One region of the Streptomyces sp. NPDC053079 genome, then DNA from elsewhere that is predicted to be linked to it. Evidence: riboswitches for the same ligand, from Rfam matches in the RefSeq annotation. Region 1 holds a riboswitch; each other region holds the start of a gene.

What was found. A riboswitch is a leader RNA that binds a small molecule or an ion and turns the genes downstream of it on or off. The one in region 1 is predicted to bind cobalamin.
Region 2: another riboswitch for cobalamin. It lies ahead of ACIGXW_RS00310 (cobalamin biosynthesis protein); the one in region 1 lies ahead of ACIGXW_RS30515 (CoA-acylating methylmalonate-semialdehyde dehydrogenase).
Region 3: another riboswitch for cobalamin. It lies ahead of ACIGXW_RS01780 (HoxN/HupN/NixA family nickel/cobalt transporter); the one in region 1 lies ahead of ACIGXW_RS30515 (CoA-acylating methylmalonate-semialdehyde dehydrogenase).

The regions. Positions count from the first base shown of each region.
Region 1 covers NZ_JBITZJ010000009.1:131,070-136,533, reverse strand. Annotated here, with positions in the region: gene aceA (isocitrate lyase) at 1-21, opposite strand, end outside; gene ACIGXW_RS30520 (short-chain fatty acyl-CoA regulator family protein) at 308-1,708, shown strand; cobalamin riboswitch at 1,741-1,927, shown strand; gene ACIGXW_RS30515 (CoA-acylating methylmalonate-semialdehyde dehydrogenase) at 2,089-3,588, shown strand; gene ACIGXW_RS30510 (acyl-CoA dehydrogenase family protein) at 3,585-4,739, shown strand; gene ACIGXW_RS30505 (enoyl-CoA hydratase/isomerase family protein) at 4,736-5,464, shown strand, end outside.
Region 2 covers NZ_JBITZJ010000001.1:53,998-59,461, reverse strand. Annotated here, with positions in the region: gene ACIGXW_RS00315 (cobyric acid synthase) at 1-1,478, opposite strand, end outside; gene ACIGXW_RS00310 (cobalamin biosynthesis protein) at 1,475-2,491, opposite strand; cobalamin riboswitch at 2,634-2,766, opposite strand; gene ACIGXW_RS00305 (hypothetical protein) at 2,944-3,174, opposite strand; gene ACIGXW_RS00300 (anion permease) at 3,201-4,463, opposite strand; gene ACIGXW_RS00295 (class II aldolase/adducin family protein) at 4,576-5,250, shown strand; gene ACIGXW_RS00290 (alpha/beta hydrolase) at 5,296-5,464, shown strand, end outside.
Region 3 covers NZ_JBITZJ010000001.1:393,737-399,200, forward strand. Annotated here, with positions in the region: gene ACIGXW_RS01770 (APC family permease) at 1-509, opposite strand, end outside; gene ACIGXW_RS01775 (FAD-dependent monooxygenase) at 703-1,923, shown strand; cobalamin riboswitch at 1,885-2,101, shown strand; gene ACIGXW_RS01780 (HoxN/HupN/NixA family nickel/cobalt transporter) at 2,131-3,267, shown strand; gene ACIGXW_RS01785 (hypothetical protein) at 3,295-3,495, opposite strand; gene ACIGXW_RS01790 (HAMP domain-containing sensor histidine kinase) at 3,638-4,759, opposite strand; gene ACIGXW_RS01795 (response regulator transcription factor) at 4,752-5,464, opposite strand, start outside.

The DNA of each region.
Region 1 (5,464 bases):
CGCCGTCTGTGCCTGCGCCATGACCGTCTCCCGGGTTCGCTGAGATCACACGGTTCTTGTGAAGGATGCGTGGGGTTGTCACTGAGTGACGTGCCGCCGATGCGGCGCCGCCGCCCTTCCGGGCGCGTGAAGCGGTGAGCAGTGCGCCCGGAGGGGCGGTGGGCCGCACTACGACTCTGGCAGTGGCACTCAGTGCCATCAACCGTGGAAGATTGCCAAGTTCTGCGCATCTTCCGGCCCGGTTCTGCGAATCTTGCCAACACACCCGTCAGATCAAGGACGTCGGGCACGGAGCAGGGGGAGAGCGGTGGGCAAGACATACGCGGGGGCGCGGCTGCGGCGGTTGCGCGAGGAGCGGCGGCTCAGTCAGGCGGAGCTGGCGCGCGTCCTGGCGATCTCCCCCAGCTACCTCAATCAGATGGAGCACGATTCCCGGCCGCTGACCGTGCCGGTGCTGCTGCGGCTGACCGAGGCCTTCGGCGTCGACCCGGGGTTCTTCTCGGAGCGCGACACCAGCAGACTCGTGGCCGACCTGCGCGAGGTGCTCGCCACCGAGGTCGACGCCGCCCGGGTCTCCCCCTCCGACCTCGCGGAACTGGCCTCGCGCATGCCGGCCGTGGCCTCGGTCCTGCTCGACCTCGGCCGCCGCGGCCACGCCCTGGCCGAGCGGCTGGCCGAAGCCGCGGAGGCCCGCGGTCACGAGGACGTGGCCCTGCCGCGCTCCCCGCACGAGGAGATACGGGAGTTCTTCTACCGGCGGCAGAACTACCTCCACGAGGCCGATCTCGCGGCCGAGGACCTGGCCCACACCCTGGGCGTGCGGCCGGGCGAGGTGGTGCGGACGCTCTCCGCGCGCCTGACCGAGCGGCACGGGGTGCGGCTGGCGGCGGACTGCGACCGGCTGCACCACTACGACCCGGTCACCCGCGTCCTGCACCTGTCCAACCGGCTGCGCCCCGGCCAGCAGGCCTTCCGCATGGCCACCCAGCTGGCGCTGCTGGAGTTCGGCGACCGGCTGTCCGCGCTGGCGTCGGAGGACTACGCGGAGGGCTCGGCCAGTTGGTCGCTCGCCAGGATCGGCATCGCCAACTACTTCGCCGCCGCGCTGATCCTGCCGTACCGCGCCTTCCACACGGCCGCGGAGGAGGTCCGTTACGACATCGAGCGGCTCACCGACCGCTTCGGCCTCGGCTACGAGACCGTCTGCCACCGCCTCAGCACCCTCCAGCGGCCGCGGCTGCGCGGTGTGCCGTTCTCCTTCGTCCGCGTGGACCGCGCCGGCAACATGTCCAAGCGCCAGTCCGCCACCGGCTTCCACTTCTCCCGAGCGGGCGGCACCTGCCCCTTGTGGAACGTGTACGAGGCGTTCGCCGCCCCGGGCCGGATCCACGTCCAGATCGCCGCCATGCCGGACGGACAGCGCTACCTGTGGACCGCCCGCGCCGTCACCCGGCACCGCGGGGGCTGGGGCGAGCCGGGCAAGACGTTCGCCATCGGCCTCGGCTGCGAAGTGCGCCACGCCTCCCGGCTCGTCTACTCCGACGGGCTCGACCTCGCCAACACCTCCGCGGCCACCCCGATCGGCATGGGCTGCCGGATCTGCGAACGCCTGGACTGCCCGCAGCGCGCGGTGCCGCCGCTGGGCCGGCCGCTGGCGATCGACGAGAACAGCAGCACGTTCGTGCCGTACCCGGTGGCGGACAAGTGATCACGCTGGGGTGGACTTACTAGGACGTCCAACTATATGTTCGCGACCAAGGCCCGCGGTGTCAGGGAAGCCGGTGTGATTCCGGCACGGTCCCGCCACTGTGACCGGGGAGTGAGCCGTCGACAGCACGCCACTGACGAGATGTGCCATGCGTCGGGAAGGCTGGCGGCGCGCGGTGATCCGGGAGTCAGGATACCGGCCGCGGGTGTTCCGTGTTGTCCACGAGGATGGAGCAGACACGCATGGCACCGGTCCGTACTCACGACCCTGGTGATCCGGCGGAGCGCGCGCTCATGTCCGCGCACGCGTAGCTCTTCGCAGAGCCACGAAGCCCCATGCCCATCCCCGGATCTCACCTGACCTGACGAGAGCAGGCTTCCATGGTCCGTGAACTGACACATTTCATCGGCGGCAAGCACACCCCCGGAACGTCGGGGCTCTTCACCGACGTGTACGACCCCAACACCGGCGCCGTACAGGCCCGGGTGCCCCTGGCCGGGCGCGAGGACACCGCGTCCGCGATCGCGGACGCCGCCGCCGCGCAACCGGAGTGGGGCGAGTGGAATCCGCAGCGCCGCGCCCGCGTCCTGCTGCGGTTCCTCCAACTCGTCGAGGGCGAACGGGAGTCGCTGGCCCGCCTGCTGTCCCGCGAGCACGGCAAGACCGTCGCCGACGCCCACGGCGACCTCCAGCGCGGCCTGGAAGTGGTCGAGTTCGCCGCCGGCATCCCGCACCTGCTCAAGGGCGAGTTCACCGACAACGCCGGCACCGGCATCGACGTCCACTCACTGCGCTCCCCGCTGGGCGTCACGGCCGGCATCACCCCCTTCAACTTCCCCGCGATGATCCCCCTGTGGAAGGCCGCACCGGCCATCGCCTGCGGAAACGCCTTCGTCCTCAAGCCGTCCGAACGGGCCCCGTCCGTACCGCTGCGCCTCGCGGAGCTCTTCCTCGAGGCCGGCCTCCCGCCGGGGATCCTGAACGTGGTCAACGGCGGCAAGGAGTCCGCCGAGACCCTGCTGACGGACCCCCGGGTGCAGGCCGTCGGCTTCGTCGGCTCCACCTCCGTCGCCGCGCACGTCTACGCCACGGCCGCCGCGCACGGCAAGCGCGCCCAGTGCTTCGGCGGCGCCAAGAACCACATGATCGTGATGCCGGACGCCGACCTCGACCAGGCCGTCGACGCGCTGGTCGGCGCCGGGTACGGCTCGGCGGGCGAGCGCTGCATGGCCATCTCCGTGGCCGTGCCCGTCGGGGAGGAGACGGCCGACGCGCTGGTCGCACGCCTCAAGGAACGCATCGGGAACTTGCGGATCGGACGCTCGGACGACCCGGAGGCCGACTTCGGCCCGCTGGTGAGCCGTGACGCCCTGGAGCGCGTACGCCGCTACGTCGGCATCGGCGCCACCGAGGGCGCCGAACTCGTCGTCGACGGCCGGGGCTTCGTCCTGCCCGGCCACGAGGGCGGCTTCTTCGCCGGCGCCACCCTCTTCGACCGTGTCACCCCCGCCATGCGGATCTACCGCGAGGAAATCTTCGGCCCGGTGCTGTGCGTCGCCCGCGCCGCCGACTACGAGGCGGCCCTGCGGCTGCCGAGCGAGCACCCGTACGGGAACGGGGTGGCGATCTTCACCCGGGACGGGGACACCGCCCGGGACTTCACCCGGCGGGTGACCACGGGAATGGTCGGCGTCAACGTGCCCATTCCGGTACCCGTCGCCTACCACACCTTCGGCGGCTGGAAGCGGTCCGGATTCGGCGACCTCAACCAGCACGGCCCGGACGCCGTCCGCTTCTACACCCGCACCAAGACCGTCACCTCGCGCTGGCCCTCCGGGGTCAAGGAAGGCGCGAGCTTCACCATCCCGACGATGGGGTGAGCGCGGTGACGACCACTCTCACCACGGACCAGCTCGCCCTGGCCGAGGTCACCCTCGACTTCGCCCAGGAGCACCTGGCCCCGCACGCCGTCGGCTGGGACCGCGACAAGCACTTCCCGCTCGACGTCCTGCGCAAGGCCGCGGAACTCGGCCTCGGCGGCGTCTACGTCCGCGAGGAGCACGCCGGCTCCGGCCTCACCCGCGGCGACGGCGTCCTGGTCTTCGAGGCACTGGCCACCGGCTGCCCCTCCATCGCGGGCTACCTCTCCATCCACAACATGGTCGCCTGGATGCTCGACCGGTACGGCGACGCGGCCCAGCGCGGCCGCTGGCTGCCCGGGCTCTGCGGCATGCAGGCGCTGGGCAGCTACTGCCTGACGGAGCCGGGCGCCGGCTCGGACGCCGCCGCCCTGCGCACCCGCGCGCGGCGGGACGGCGACGGCTACGTCCTCACAGGCGTCAAGCAGTTCATCTCCGGGGCGGGCGCGGCCGACGTCTACGTCGTCATGGCCCGCACGGGCGAGGGCGGCGCGGACGGCGTCTCCGCCTTCGTCGTCGAACGCGACGACCCCGGGCTCTCGTTCGGCCCGAACGAACGGAAGATGGGCTGGAACGCCCAGCCCACCCGCCAGGTGATCCTCGACGGGGTCCGCGTCCCGGCCGGCCGCCGGCTCGGCGCCGAGGGCGACGGCTTCCGCATCGCGATGAACGGCCTGAACGGAGGCCGCCTCGGCATCGCCGCCTGCTCCCTGGGCGGCGCCCAGAGCGCCCTGGACCGCAGCCTGGCCCATCTCGCCGACCGCGAGGCGTTCGGCATGCGGCTGCTCGACGCACAGGCCCTGCAGTTCCGCCTCGCCGACATGGCCACCGAACTGGCCGCGGCCAGGGCACTGGTCCGGCAGGCGGCGGACGCCCTGGACCGCGGCACCCCGCAGGCCCCGCAGCTGTGCGCGATGGCCAAGCGGTTCGCCACCGACACCGGCTACTCCGTCGCCGACCGCGCCCTGCAGCTGCACGGCGGCTACGGCTACCTCAGCGACTACGGCATCGAGAAGATCGTCCGCGATCTGCGCGTCCACCAGATCCTGGAAGGAACCAACGAGATCATGCGCCTCATCGTGGCCCGCGGACTGACGGGCGCCCTGCGATGACCACTACCAGCGAGCACGTACTGCTGCGCACCGAAGGCCGCGCGGCCTATGTGACCCTCAACCGTCCCGGCGCTCTCAACGCCCTCACCCACTCCATGGTGCACCGCATCGACGCGGCGCTGACCGCGTGGGAGCACGACCCGGCGGTGGAGCACGTCGTCATCACCGGAGCCGGCGAGCGCGGGCTGTGCGCGGGCGGCGACATCCGCTCCATCCACGAGGACGCACGCTCGTCCGCGGGGGTGGCCTCCGCGGACTTCTTCCGCGACGAGTACCGGCTCAACGCCCGTATCGCCCGCTACCCCAAGCCGTACGTCGCCGTCATGGACGGCATCGTGATGGGCGGCGGCGTCGGGGTCTCGGCCCACGGCACGGTCCGTATCGTCACCGAGCGGTCCCGCGTCGCCATGCCCGAGACCGGCATCGGCTTCGTCCCGGACGTCGGCGGAACGTATCTGCTGGGGCTCGCGCCCGGGGAGCTGGGCACCCATCTGGCGCTCACGGGCGCGGCGGTGGGCGCGGCGGACGCGCTGCTGTGCGGGCTCGCGGACCACCACGTCCCCTCCGCGCTGCTGCCTGGGCTGGTCGCGGACCTCGCCCGGGCACCCGTCCACGACGTCCTGGCCCGGCACGTCCGGCCGGCGCCGGGCGGCGAACTCGCGGCGTGGCGCGGCTGGATCGACCACTGCTACGCGGCGGACACGGTGGAGGAGATCGTCGACCGG
Region 2 (5,464 bases), on a different contig from region 1:
AGCGCATCCGTGTCCGCGTGCTCCTCGATCAGATCCCCCAGCCGGTCCAGCTGTTCCTCCCGCAGCCCCGCGAACGACGTGTCCGGCGCCGGAACGAACGCCCGCCCGGCCGCCTTCGCCACCCGCCGCAGGAACGCGCGCCGGAAGCCGTCGCTCTCCAGCGAGCCGTGCCAGTGCGTGCCCCACACGGCGCCGACCCGGCAGCCGTCCAGGAACGGTTCGTCGCCGCCCAGGACCTCGGCGACGCCGTGGTGGATCTCGTACCCCTCCACCCGCTCGCCCAGGGCCTCGCCCACCGGCCGGGCCAGGGTCTTGTCGACCGCGAACCGCACCCGCACCGGCAGCAGGCCCAGGCCCTCGACCGAACCGGCCCGTGACTCCACCTCGTCGTCGATCCGCTCGCCCAGCACCTGGAAGCCGCCGCAGATGCCGAGCACCGGGCGGCCCTCGGCGGCCCGGCGGGCCAGGGCCTCCGCCAGGCCACGCTCACGCAGCCACGCCAGGGCCCGGACCGTCCCGCGCGTACCCGGCACCACGACCAGGTCGGCGTCCGCGAGCTCCTCGGGGCGGTCGACGAAGCGGACGACCACGCCCGGCTCGGCCGCGAGGGCGTCCACGTCCGTGAAGTTGGACATCAGCGGCACCGCGCACACCGCCACGCGCAGCACGTCGGCGCCGTGCGGCGGGGCCACCACCGACTCGCGGACGGCGCCGCGCAGCGAGACGCGCAGGCCGTCCTCCTCGTCGATGCCCAGGCCGTGGGCGAACGGCAGTACGCCGAACGTCCGCCGGCCCGTCAGAGCGTGCAGCATGTCCAGGCCCGGCTCCAGCAGGGAGACGTCGCCCCGGAACTTGTTGACGATGTAGCCCGCTATCAGCTCCTGGTCCTCGGGCGAGAGCAGCGCCGTGGTGCCGAAGAAGGACGCGAAGACCCCGCCGCGGTCGATGTCGCCGACCACCACCACCGGCAGCCGGCCCGCGCGGGCGATGCCCATGTTGACGATGTCGCTGCGGCGCAGGTTGATCTCCGCCGGGCTGCCCGCGCCCTCGCAGATCACCGCGTCGTGCGTACGCCGCAGTTCCTCGAGGCACTCGGTCACCGTGCCGAACAACTGCTCCTGCCGGCCCGCGTGGTAGCCGCGGGCGCTGAGCTCGCCGACCGGCTTGCCCATGAGCACGACCTGGCTGCTCCGGTCACCGCCGGGCTTGAGCAGCACGGGGTTCATCAGAGCGCTCGGCTCGACGCGGGCGGCCGCGGCCTGCATGGCCTGGGCGCGCCCTATCTCCGCTCCCTCGCGCGTGACGAAGGAGTTGAGCGACATGTTCTGCGCCTTGAACGGCGCGACCTTGACGCCCTTGCGGACCAGCCAGCGGCAGATGCCGGCCGTCACCACGCTCTTGCCCGCGTCCGAGGTGGTCCCGGCCACCAGCAGGCCCCCGCCCGGCGGGCGTGCGGGCCCGCTCCTGTCGGCTGTCACCGATTCCTCCTTCTGGCGAAATGTGCGAGGGAGAGCCTGCCCACCACGGCGGTCCCCAGGGCCAGCAGCGATACCCGGCGCGAGAGCCGCACCGCGCGTTCGATGTCCGCCACGGCCACGGGCCGGTTCTCCGCGCCCAGGACGGGGCGGTGTTCGACGCGGCCGGCGTAGGCGAGGGTGCCGCCCAGGCGGACCCCGAGGGCGCCGGCGAAGGCGGCCTCGACCGGGCCGGCGTTGGGGCTGGGGTGGCGGGCGGCGTCGCGCCGGGCCACGCGCCAGGCGCCGCGCGGGTCGGGACCGGCGAGGACGGCGAGGGCGGCGGTGAGGCGGGCGCCGGGCCAGCCGACGACGTCGTCGAGGCGGGCCGAGGCCCAGCCGAACCGCCGGTGGCGCGGCGACTTGTGGCCGACCATGGCGTCGAGGGTGTTGACCGCGCGGAAGCCCACCAGGCCGGGCACCCCGGCGAGGGCTCCCCAGACGAGGGCGCCCACGACGGCGTCGGAGGTGTTCTCGGCGACGGATTCGACGACGGCCCGGGCGATCTGCTGCCCGTCCAGCGCCTGCGGGTCGCGGCCGCACAGGTGCGGCAGCCGTTCCCGGGCGACCTCGATGTCGCCGGCCTCCAGGGCTCCGCCGACCGCCCGTGCCTCGCGGCCCAGGGTCGTACCGCCGAGCACGGCCCAGGTCGCGGCGGCGGTCAGCGCGGCGCCGGCGGCGGGGGAGCGGCGCGCGGTACGGGCCAGCAGCCCGGCGGCGGCCGCCGTGCCGCCCGCGCACAGCAGCGCGTGCAGGGTGCCGTAGCCGCGGTGGTCGCGCCACAGGCGCTCCTCGACGGCCTGCGCGGCGCGGCCGAACGCGGCGACGGGGTGGCCGCGGCGCGGGTCGCCCACCACGAGGTCGCAGGCGAAGCCGAGCGCGGCGCCGCAGACGAAGGCGAGATGCTTCCCGGTCAGGTTCCCGGTGATGTCCCCGGTCAGGTTCCCGGGCGTGTGATCACTGCGCGTCGGGCGCATCGGATCAGGCCGCCGTCACACCGTGGCGGGGGCGGCGCACCGGGGGCACAGGGGGCGCGAAGGGCAGGGGGCGACGGCAGCCGGGCATGGCGATGTGTCCTCACTCAGGGTCCGCGCCCTGGCTCGACGTGACCGGCGACCAGAGTCTCCTGGCTCCCGGATCGGCGTCGCCCCCGGCCTTCCGGTCCGCGGACCGCGGACCGTGGCCCTGGAATCGGGGGGACACTCCCCGGTGACAGTGGCGGGACCGCGCCGGATTCGCACCGGCTTCCTCTGCTGTCGCCGTTTGGCTCCGGAAGTCCACCACGGCCCGGGAAGGGCAGTCAACTCACCCTGACCTGCGGTGAGGCTGCCGGTCACGGGTGGGGCGGCGGGCGACGCGGGCAACGGCGAAGCGCCGGTCCGGCGGGTGCCGGACCGGCGCTTCGTGCGCGGGATGTGCTGCGGTCGCGTCAGGCGACGATCAGGTAGATGCCGTATCCCACGGCGGCCGCGCACAGCGCGAAGCAGGTGTACGCGCCGGTGCGCGCCACCGAGCTCGGGCCGGCCGCCGGGGCGGTGGCGGCGGTGGCGGCCTTGCGGGACGTGCCCACGATGCCGAGGGTGAAGACGGCCACGAGGCCGAGGGTGGCCACGAGGCTGACGCCGAAGACCTGGCCGAGTGCTGCCCAGTCGATGTTCATGGTGGTTCTCCTCCGTTGCCCGGCGGTCAGCCGGCCGTCGCGGGGGCAGGGGCGGGAGTGGCGGCCGGGGCGGCTGCCGGGGCGGCGGTGGGGCCGGCGACCGGGCCGGCCGGCGGCGGGGCGACGGCCTGGAGGGCCGCGGTGACCACGCCGACGGGCTCGGCCGGGACGGAGACGCCCTGCGGCTCGTTGAGGTCGTTGACGTTGTCGTGCGTGACCGGCTTGCGGCGCGAGGCCACCCAGATGGCGCCGCAGGCGGCCAGGGCCAGGACGGCGACCGCGGCGACGCCCCAGTCGCCCTGGTCGGCCAGGAGCGCGGCGCCGGCGCCGACGAGGCCGGCGGCCGGGAGGGTCAGGCCCCAGGCGGCGACCATGCGGCCGGCGGTGGACCAGCGGACCACGCCGCCCTTGCGGCCGAGCCCCGCGCCCATGACGGCGCCGGAGCAGACCTGGGTGGTGGAGAGCGCGAAGCCGATGTGGGAGGAGGCCAGGATGGTGACGGCGGCGCCGGTCTGGGCGGCGAAGCCCTGCGGCGGCTGGATGTCGGCCAGGCCCTTGCCGAGGGTGCGGATGATGCGCCAGCCGCCGAGGTAGGTGCCGAGCGCGATGGCGATACCGGCGGAGGCGATGACCCACATCGGCGGGTCGGCGTCCGCGCCGAGGGCGCCGCCGGAGATCAGCGCGAGGGTGATGACGCCCATGGTCTTCTGCGCGTCGTTGGTGCCGTGGGCGAGGGAGACCAGGGCGGCCGAGGCGATCTGGCCGGCGCGGTAGCCCTTGGCGCTGGCCTCGGGGTCGGTGTTGCGCGCCAGGCGGTAGGTCATCCGGGTCGCCAGCACGGTCGCCAGGCCGGCCACGACCGGGGCGACGACGGCGGGGATGAGGACCTTCATGACGACGGCGTCACCGTGGACGGCGTCGGTGCCCACCGAGGCGATGGTCGCGCCGATCAGGCCGCCGAACAGCGCGTGCGAGGAGCTGGAGGGCAGGCCCGCGAGCCAGGTGAGCAGGTTCCAGACGATCGCGCCGACCAGGCCGGCGAAGATGATCTCCGGCCGGATGCCTGATTCGTCGACGATGCCCTTGGAGATCGTCGCCGCGACCTCCACGGACAGGAACGCGCCGACGAGATTGAGCACGGCCGACATGGCCACCGCGACCTTGGGCTTGAGGGCCCCGGTGGAGATGGTGGTGGCCATGGCGTTGGCCGTGTCGTGGAAGCCGTTCGTAAAGTCGAACACCAAGGCCGTGACGATCACGATCCCGATGAGAAGCGTGATGTTTTCCATTCACCCAGGCAATCAGCTCGATGGTCAGTACGCGGCGACCGTAGGGACCCTGGGTGAACGGAAGGTGAACTGGGACGGGCAGGTCGATGACGCGAACCGGAGGCGAAGACCGATGAGGGAGTTCGAACAGGCGGGGGCCGCGCGGGACGACATACCGCGCATCTGGGCCCAGGTCGTGGCCACCGCCCGCCGCACCACCGCCGACGGGCTCGTGGTGGGCACGTCCGGCAACGTCTCCGCGCGCGTCGGCGACGTGGTCCTTGTCACTCCCACCGGCGTCCCCTACGACCGGCTGGGCCCCGGCGACGCGGTCGGCGTGGACCTCGACGGCCGTCAGGTCCTGGGCGACCTCGCGCCCACCAGCGAGCTGCCGATGCACCTGGCCGTCTACCGCTCCACCGACGCCGCCGCGATCGTGCACACCCACGCCGTGCACGCCACGGCCGTCTCCACGCTCGTCACCGAGGTGCCGCTGATCCACTACATGGCCGCCGCCCTCGGCGGGCCGGTCCGCGTCGCCCCCTACGCCCTCTACGGCACGGAGGAGCTGGCCGCCCACATGCTGCGGGCCCTCGACGGCCGCACCGGCTGCCTCCTGCAGAACCACGGCACCCTCACCTACGGCGCCACCCTCGACCAGGCCTACGACCGCACCGCACAGCTGGAGTGGATGTGCCGGGTCTGGCTCACCGCCGCCGCCGTCCCCGGCCACACCCCCTCGCTGCTCGGCCCCGGGCTCCTGGACGAGGCGGCCGCCAAGCTGCGGGGCTACGGACAGCGCGGCTGATCCCCCACTGGCCGCGCCCGCCGGGCGCGCCCACACTGGAAGGCGATGGTGCTGCGCACAGTGGCGGCCGCGGCCGCCACCACGCTGATCGGTGCCGGGGCGGCCGCGGTGGCGGCCGGGCGGTACGCCGGTGACGCTGCCCTGAAGGCGGACCCCGGCCGTCCGCCGCCCGGCGAGCCCCGGCTCGCCCTCCACGACGTCACCGGCGCCACCG
Region 3 (5,464 bases), on a different contig from region 1:
ATGTGGTCGACGCGCCGCCACAGCATCGTGATGATGAGGGCGATGACGGCCAACCCCGTGAGGTCGCCCGCCGTCTGCCCCATGTCCGGCCACAGATAGCCCAGGTACTGCACGAAGCCGATGATCCCCGTGGACATGCCGATGGGGATGAAGAGCATCGCCGTCCAGACGAACAGGAACGGCACCAGCTTGCCCGTCCGGTACTGGAAGGCCTGCCGCAGGTACACGTAGCTGCCGCCGGCTCTGGGCATCGCGGCCCCCAGCTCCGCCCAGATCAGGCCGTCCGCCAGGGCCAGGACCGCGCCGGCGACGAAGCCGATGACGGCCTGCGGCCCGCCGAAGGAGGCCACCATCAGCGGGATCGTCACGAAGGGCCCGATGCCGCACATCTGGCTCATGTTGATGGTCGTGGCCTGGAACAGTCCGATGCGGCGCACGAAACCGTCCCGCTGTCCCGGCACCGCCGCCTTTTCGGGCCCGCGTTCCGCGCCTGTTGCCGAATCCGTCATGGCGTCAGCCCCTTCGCCCCGTGATTAGGTCCACTGCACTCGTACACCGGCCCGCCGGACGCGTCCATCACCTGCGGAGTGTCGGCGACTCTGGTGCCGCGGACGACGGACAGTCAAGATCTGTGCACGAAGCGCATCAACGCATCACCCGAGAAGAGACGCGAGGATGACAGTGCGGGGAGGAAGAGTGGCCGTGGTGGGCGGCAGCATCGCGGGCTGCGCCGCCGCGCTCGCGGCGGCCCGCGCCGGTGCCGACGAGGTCGTGGTCTACGAGCGGACCCCCGGCGGGCTCCAGGACCGGGGCGTGGGCCTCGCCGTCCGCGACGAGCGCTACAGCGAACTGGAGGCGGCCGGCTACGTCGACGCCGCCATGCCCTGGGTGCGGCTGACCACCCGCACCTGGCTCACCCGGGACGGCGGCGACCGCGCCGGCCGCCGGCTGGGGGAGCTGCCGTTCCCGTTCCGCTCGTACAACTGGGGCTCGCTGTGGCGGGAGTTACGGGCCCGCGTCCCCGCGTCCGTCGACTACCGGCGGGGCGCCACCGTCGAGCAGGTCGTCCCCGAGCCCGACGGGGTCGGGGTGCGCCTGGCCGACGGGAGCGAGGAGCGCTTCGACCTGGTCGTCGGCGCGGACGGCTACCGCTCGGCCGTACGGGCGGCCACCCGTGCCGCCACCGCGCCCGTCTACGCCGGCTATCTGGCCTGGCGCGGCACCGTGCCCGCCGACGCGCTGCCGGGCCCGCGCACCGCATGGGCCGAGCACGAGGCGGCGACCGTCACCTTCCCCGGCGGCCACATGATCGCCTACCGCATTCCCGGCGCCCACGGCGTTGGCGCCTTCGCCAACTGGGTCTTCTACACCGCCCCGCCGCCCTCCGCCGCCCCCGCGCTGCGGGAGGCGACGAGCCTGCCGCCAGGCACGGTGACCGACGAGCTGATGGCACACCACGCGGCGGTGGTCGAGCGGCACTTCCCGCCGTACTGGCAGGAGTTCGTCCGCCTCACGCCCAGGGAGCGGACCTCCGTCCAGCCCCTCTACGACCTCGCCGTGCCGCACTACGGCGAGGGCCGGCTCGTCCTCGCCGGCGACGCGGCCGCCGTCACCCGCCCCCACACCGGCAGCGGCGCGGTCAAGGCCCTCCAGGACGCCACGGTGCTGGAACGCGCTCTGCGCTCGGCCACGAGCTGGGACGAGGCGGTACGGGCCTACGACGCCGAGCGCTCGGCCGCGGGCCTGGCCGTCGTCGAGCTCGCCCGCCGGCTGGGCCGGGCACAGGTGGAGGCCACGCCCGACTGGGCGGCCATGGACCAGGGCGCGCTCGAACAGTGGTGGCGCGAGGCGGCCGACGGGGAGCGGGTCTTCGGAGGCCAGGAGTTAAAGTGGCCCGGCCGTGGTGTTCGGGAAGACCGGTGACGGACCCTCGTGGTCCCATTCCGGAGCGGCCCTCGCCACTGTGATCGGGGAGTGACCGTCCCGTTCCGCGCGCCCATGGGCGCGCGGAGCCACTGGCCGCAGCCGGCTGCCGGGAAGGCGGGGGCGGGCGCGAACGGACCCGTAAGCCAGGAGACCGGCCACGGCATCTCGAAATGATCCACGAGGTGCTGGAGCGTTCACCCCACGATGACTGCGTTTCCCGAGTTCCCCGATTCCCCCGCCGGCCCCGCGCCCGCCTTCCGCTGGCGTCGCCAGGACACCCTGCGCACCGCGGGCCTGCTGGCCGTCATAGCCGCCCTGCACGTCGTCGCGTTCGGCGTGCTCTTCCTGATGGTCGTGCCGAACCACTACACCGTCGACTCCAAGGTCTTCGGCGTCGGCCTCGGCGTCACCGCCTACACCCTCGGCATGCGGCACGCCTTCGACGCCGACCACATCGCCGCCATCGACAACACCACCCGCAAGCTGATGGCCGACGGCAAACGCCCGGTCTCCGTCGGCTTCTGGTTCGCCCTCGGCCACTCCAGCGTCGTCGTCCTGATGGCCCTGCTGGTGGCCGGCGGCACCCAGCTGGCCGGGACGCTGATGAACGAGGAGTCCACCACCCACCAGACGCTCGGCGTCATCGGCACGACCGTCTCCGGCGGCTTCCTCTACCTGATCGCCGCCCTCAACCTCGTCGCCCTCGCCGGCATCCTGCGCATCTTCCGCGCCATGCGCGAGGGCCGTTACGACGAGACCGAGCTGGAGAAGCACCTCGACTCGCGCGGCTTCATGAACCGCGTCCTCGGCCGCTTCACCCGCTCCATCACCCGCCCCGGGCAGATGTACCCGCTGGGCTTCCTCTTCGGCCTCGGCTTCGACACGGCCACCGAGGTCACGCTGATGGTCATGGCCGGCAGCGGCGCCGCCGCCGGGCTGCCCTGGTACGCGATCCTGTGCCTGCCGCTGCTGTTCGCCGCCGGCATGAGCCTGTTCGACACGCTCGACGGCACCTTCATGAACTTCGCCTACCAGTGGGCGTTCTCCAACCCCGTCCGCAAGGTCTACTACAACCTCACCATCACCGGGCTGTCCATCGCGGTCGCCTTCCTCATCGGCACCATCGAACTGGTCGGCGTCCTGCACGAGAAGCTCGGCCTCGACGACGCGGTGACCGGCTGGATCGCCGGACTCGACCTGGACAACGTCGGGTTCGTCATCGTCGGGCTGTTCGTGGTGGTGTGGGCCGTCGCGCTCGCCTACTGGCGCCTGGCCAAGGTCGAACAGCGCTGGGCGGCCCGTACGGCCCCGGCCACGCCCGCCGCCGTCACCGACCCGTGAGCCGGGCGCGCCCGGACGGCCGGCGGGTCAGGGGCGCGCACACCCCTTGCCCTCGCACTCCTTGCGCGCGCTGATGACGGGCCGGCCGTTGCCCGCGGACTCCTCCCGCACCACCACCCGGGTCGGCCCGCCGCACGTCAGACATGTCCGTGAGGAGGGGTCCCGCTCCCGGTCGATCGCCGCGGCGATCCTGTGCAAAGGGCCCGCGGCGGTATCGGTGTCGGACATGGGCCATCCCGTTCGCTTCACGGTCGTCGCACTGCCAGAGGGCTGCATCGTGACGCACACCCCCTGATCACGTCAGCGCCTTGGGCTCCGATCACCCTCCACGGGGTGCGGCGGTGTCCGCGCTGACGCCGTCGGCCCGCCCCTAGGGGCGGGCCGCGGGCAGCGTCACCTCGAAGCGGCAGCCGCCCGGGACGTTGCGGACCGTCGCCCGGCCCGCATGCGCCTCGACGATGCCGCGGACGATCGCCAGCCCCAGGCCCGCGCCGCCGTGCCCGTGGGCCTCGGGGGTACGCGCCGCCGAACCGCGCCAGCCCGTGTCGAAGACGCGCGGCAGGTCCTCCTCCGGGATGCCCCCGCACTCGTCGGTGACCGACACCACGACCGTGCCGGCCGCCCGCCGCGCGGCGACCGCCACCGTGCCGTCGGCGGGGGTGCGGCGGATGGCGTTGACGAGGAGGTTCCCCAGGACCCGGGTCATCTCCTTGCCGTCGACCTCGACCGGGACCGCGTCGACCTCCCCGCCCACCAGACGCACGCCGTGCTCGCGCGCCAGCGGCCCGGCGCCGGCCAGCGCGTCGCCGACCAGGTCGTACACCGACATGCGGCTCGGGTGCAGCGGCAGCGCCCCCGCGTGGATGCGCGAGAGCTCGAAGAGATCGCCGACCAGGGCGTTGAGCCGGTCCACCTCGGTGCGGATCTGACGGAAGTAGCGCCCGGGGTCCTCGGCCACGCCGTCCTCCAGCGCCTCCGACATCGCGCGCAGCCCCGCCAGCGGGGTCCGCAGGTCGTGCGAGATCCAGGCGACCAGCTCGCGCCGGGACGCGTCGAGGGCGCGTTCGCGCTCCCGCGACGCCGCGAGCCTGGCACTGGTCGCCGCCAGCTCCCGGCCCAGCTCGGCCAGTTCCGCCGTGGCCCCGCCGTCCGGGGCGGCGAAGCCGCCCTCGTCGAAGGAACGGGCCGCCCGGGTCAGGGCGGCGCTGCGCGCCACCACCCAGCGGCCCAGGAGCAGCGCCGTGGCGAGGGAGACCACGGCGGCCATCGCGCACACCGTCGTCACGACGGTCAGGTCGTGCGAGGACAGGAACATCGCCCACGCGACGGCCAGCGTCCCGGCCAGCATCGCGGTCACCGGGACCGCGGCCACCACGGTCAGGGACACCGCGACCGACCGGTGGCGCAGGGCCCGCAGCGCGAGGGCCCCCAACAACCCGGCGGCGACCGCGCCGAGCAGGGCGTAGAAGGCGATGAGCGCGACGTCACGCACGGCCGGGCTCACCGTCCAGCCCCGGCGCGGTGAAGCGGTAGCCGACGCCCCAGACGGTCTGGATCAGCCTCGGCCGCGCCGGGTCGTCCTCGACCTTGCCGCGCAGCCGCCGCACATGGACGGTCACCGTGGACAGGTCGCCGAACTCCCAGCCCCACACTTCCCGCATCAGCTCCTCACGGGCGCAGGCCCGGCCGGGGTGGCGCAGCAGGAACGCCAGGAGGTCGAACTCGCGGACCGTGAGGGAGATTTCGGCGCCCCCCTTGGTGACGCGCCGGGCCGCGGGGTCCAGCGCCAGGCCCCCCGCGCGCAGCGGCGGCGTGCCCGCCGGGCCGGGCGCACCCGCGGCGTGGGCGCGGCGCAGGACCGACCGCACCCGCAGGACGAGCTCGCGGGGGCTGAAGGGCTTGGTGACGTAGTCGTCCGCACCGACCTCGAGGCCGAGGATGCGGTCCTCCTCCTCGCCACGGGCCGTCAGCATGATCACGGGGAGGGCGCCGTGGTCGCGGCGCAGCGCGTGGCACACCGCGAAGCCGTCCATGCCGCCGGGGAGCATGAGGTCGAGGACGACGAGATCGGGCCGGACGGCGGCGGCCGCCGCCAGGGCGGCGGGGCCGTCCGCCGCCCTGGCGGCGGTGAAGCCGGCGCGGGTGAGGTAGCCCGCCACGATCTCGGCGACGGTGGGGTTGTCGTCCACGACGAGGA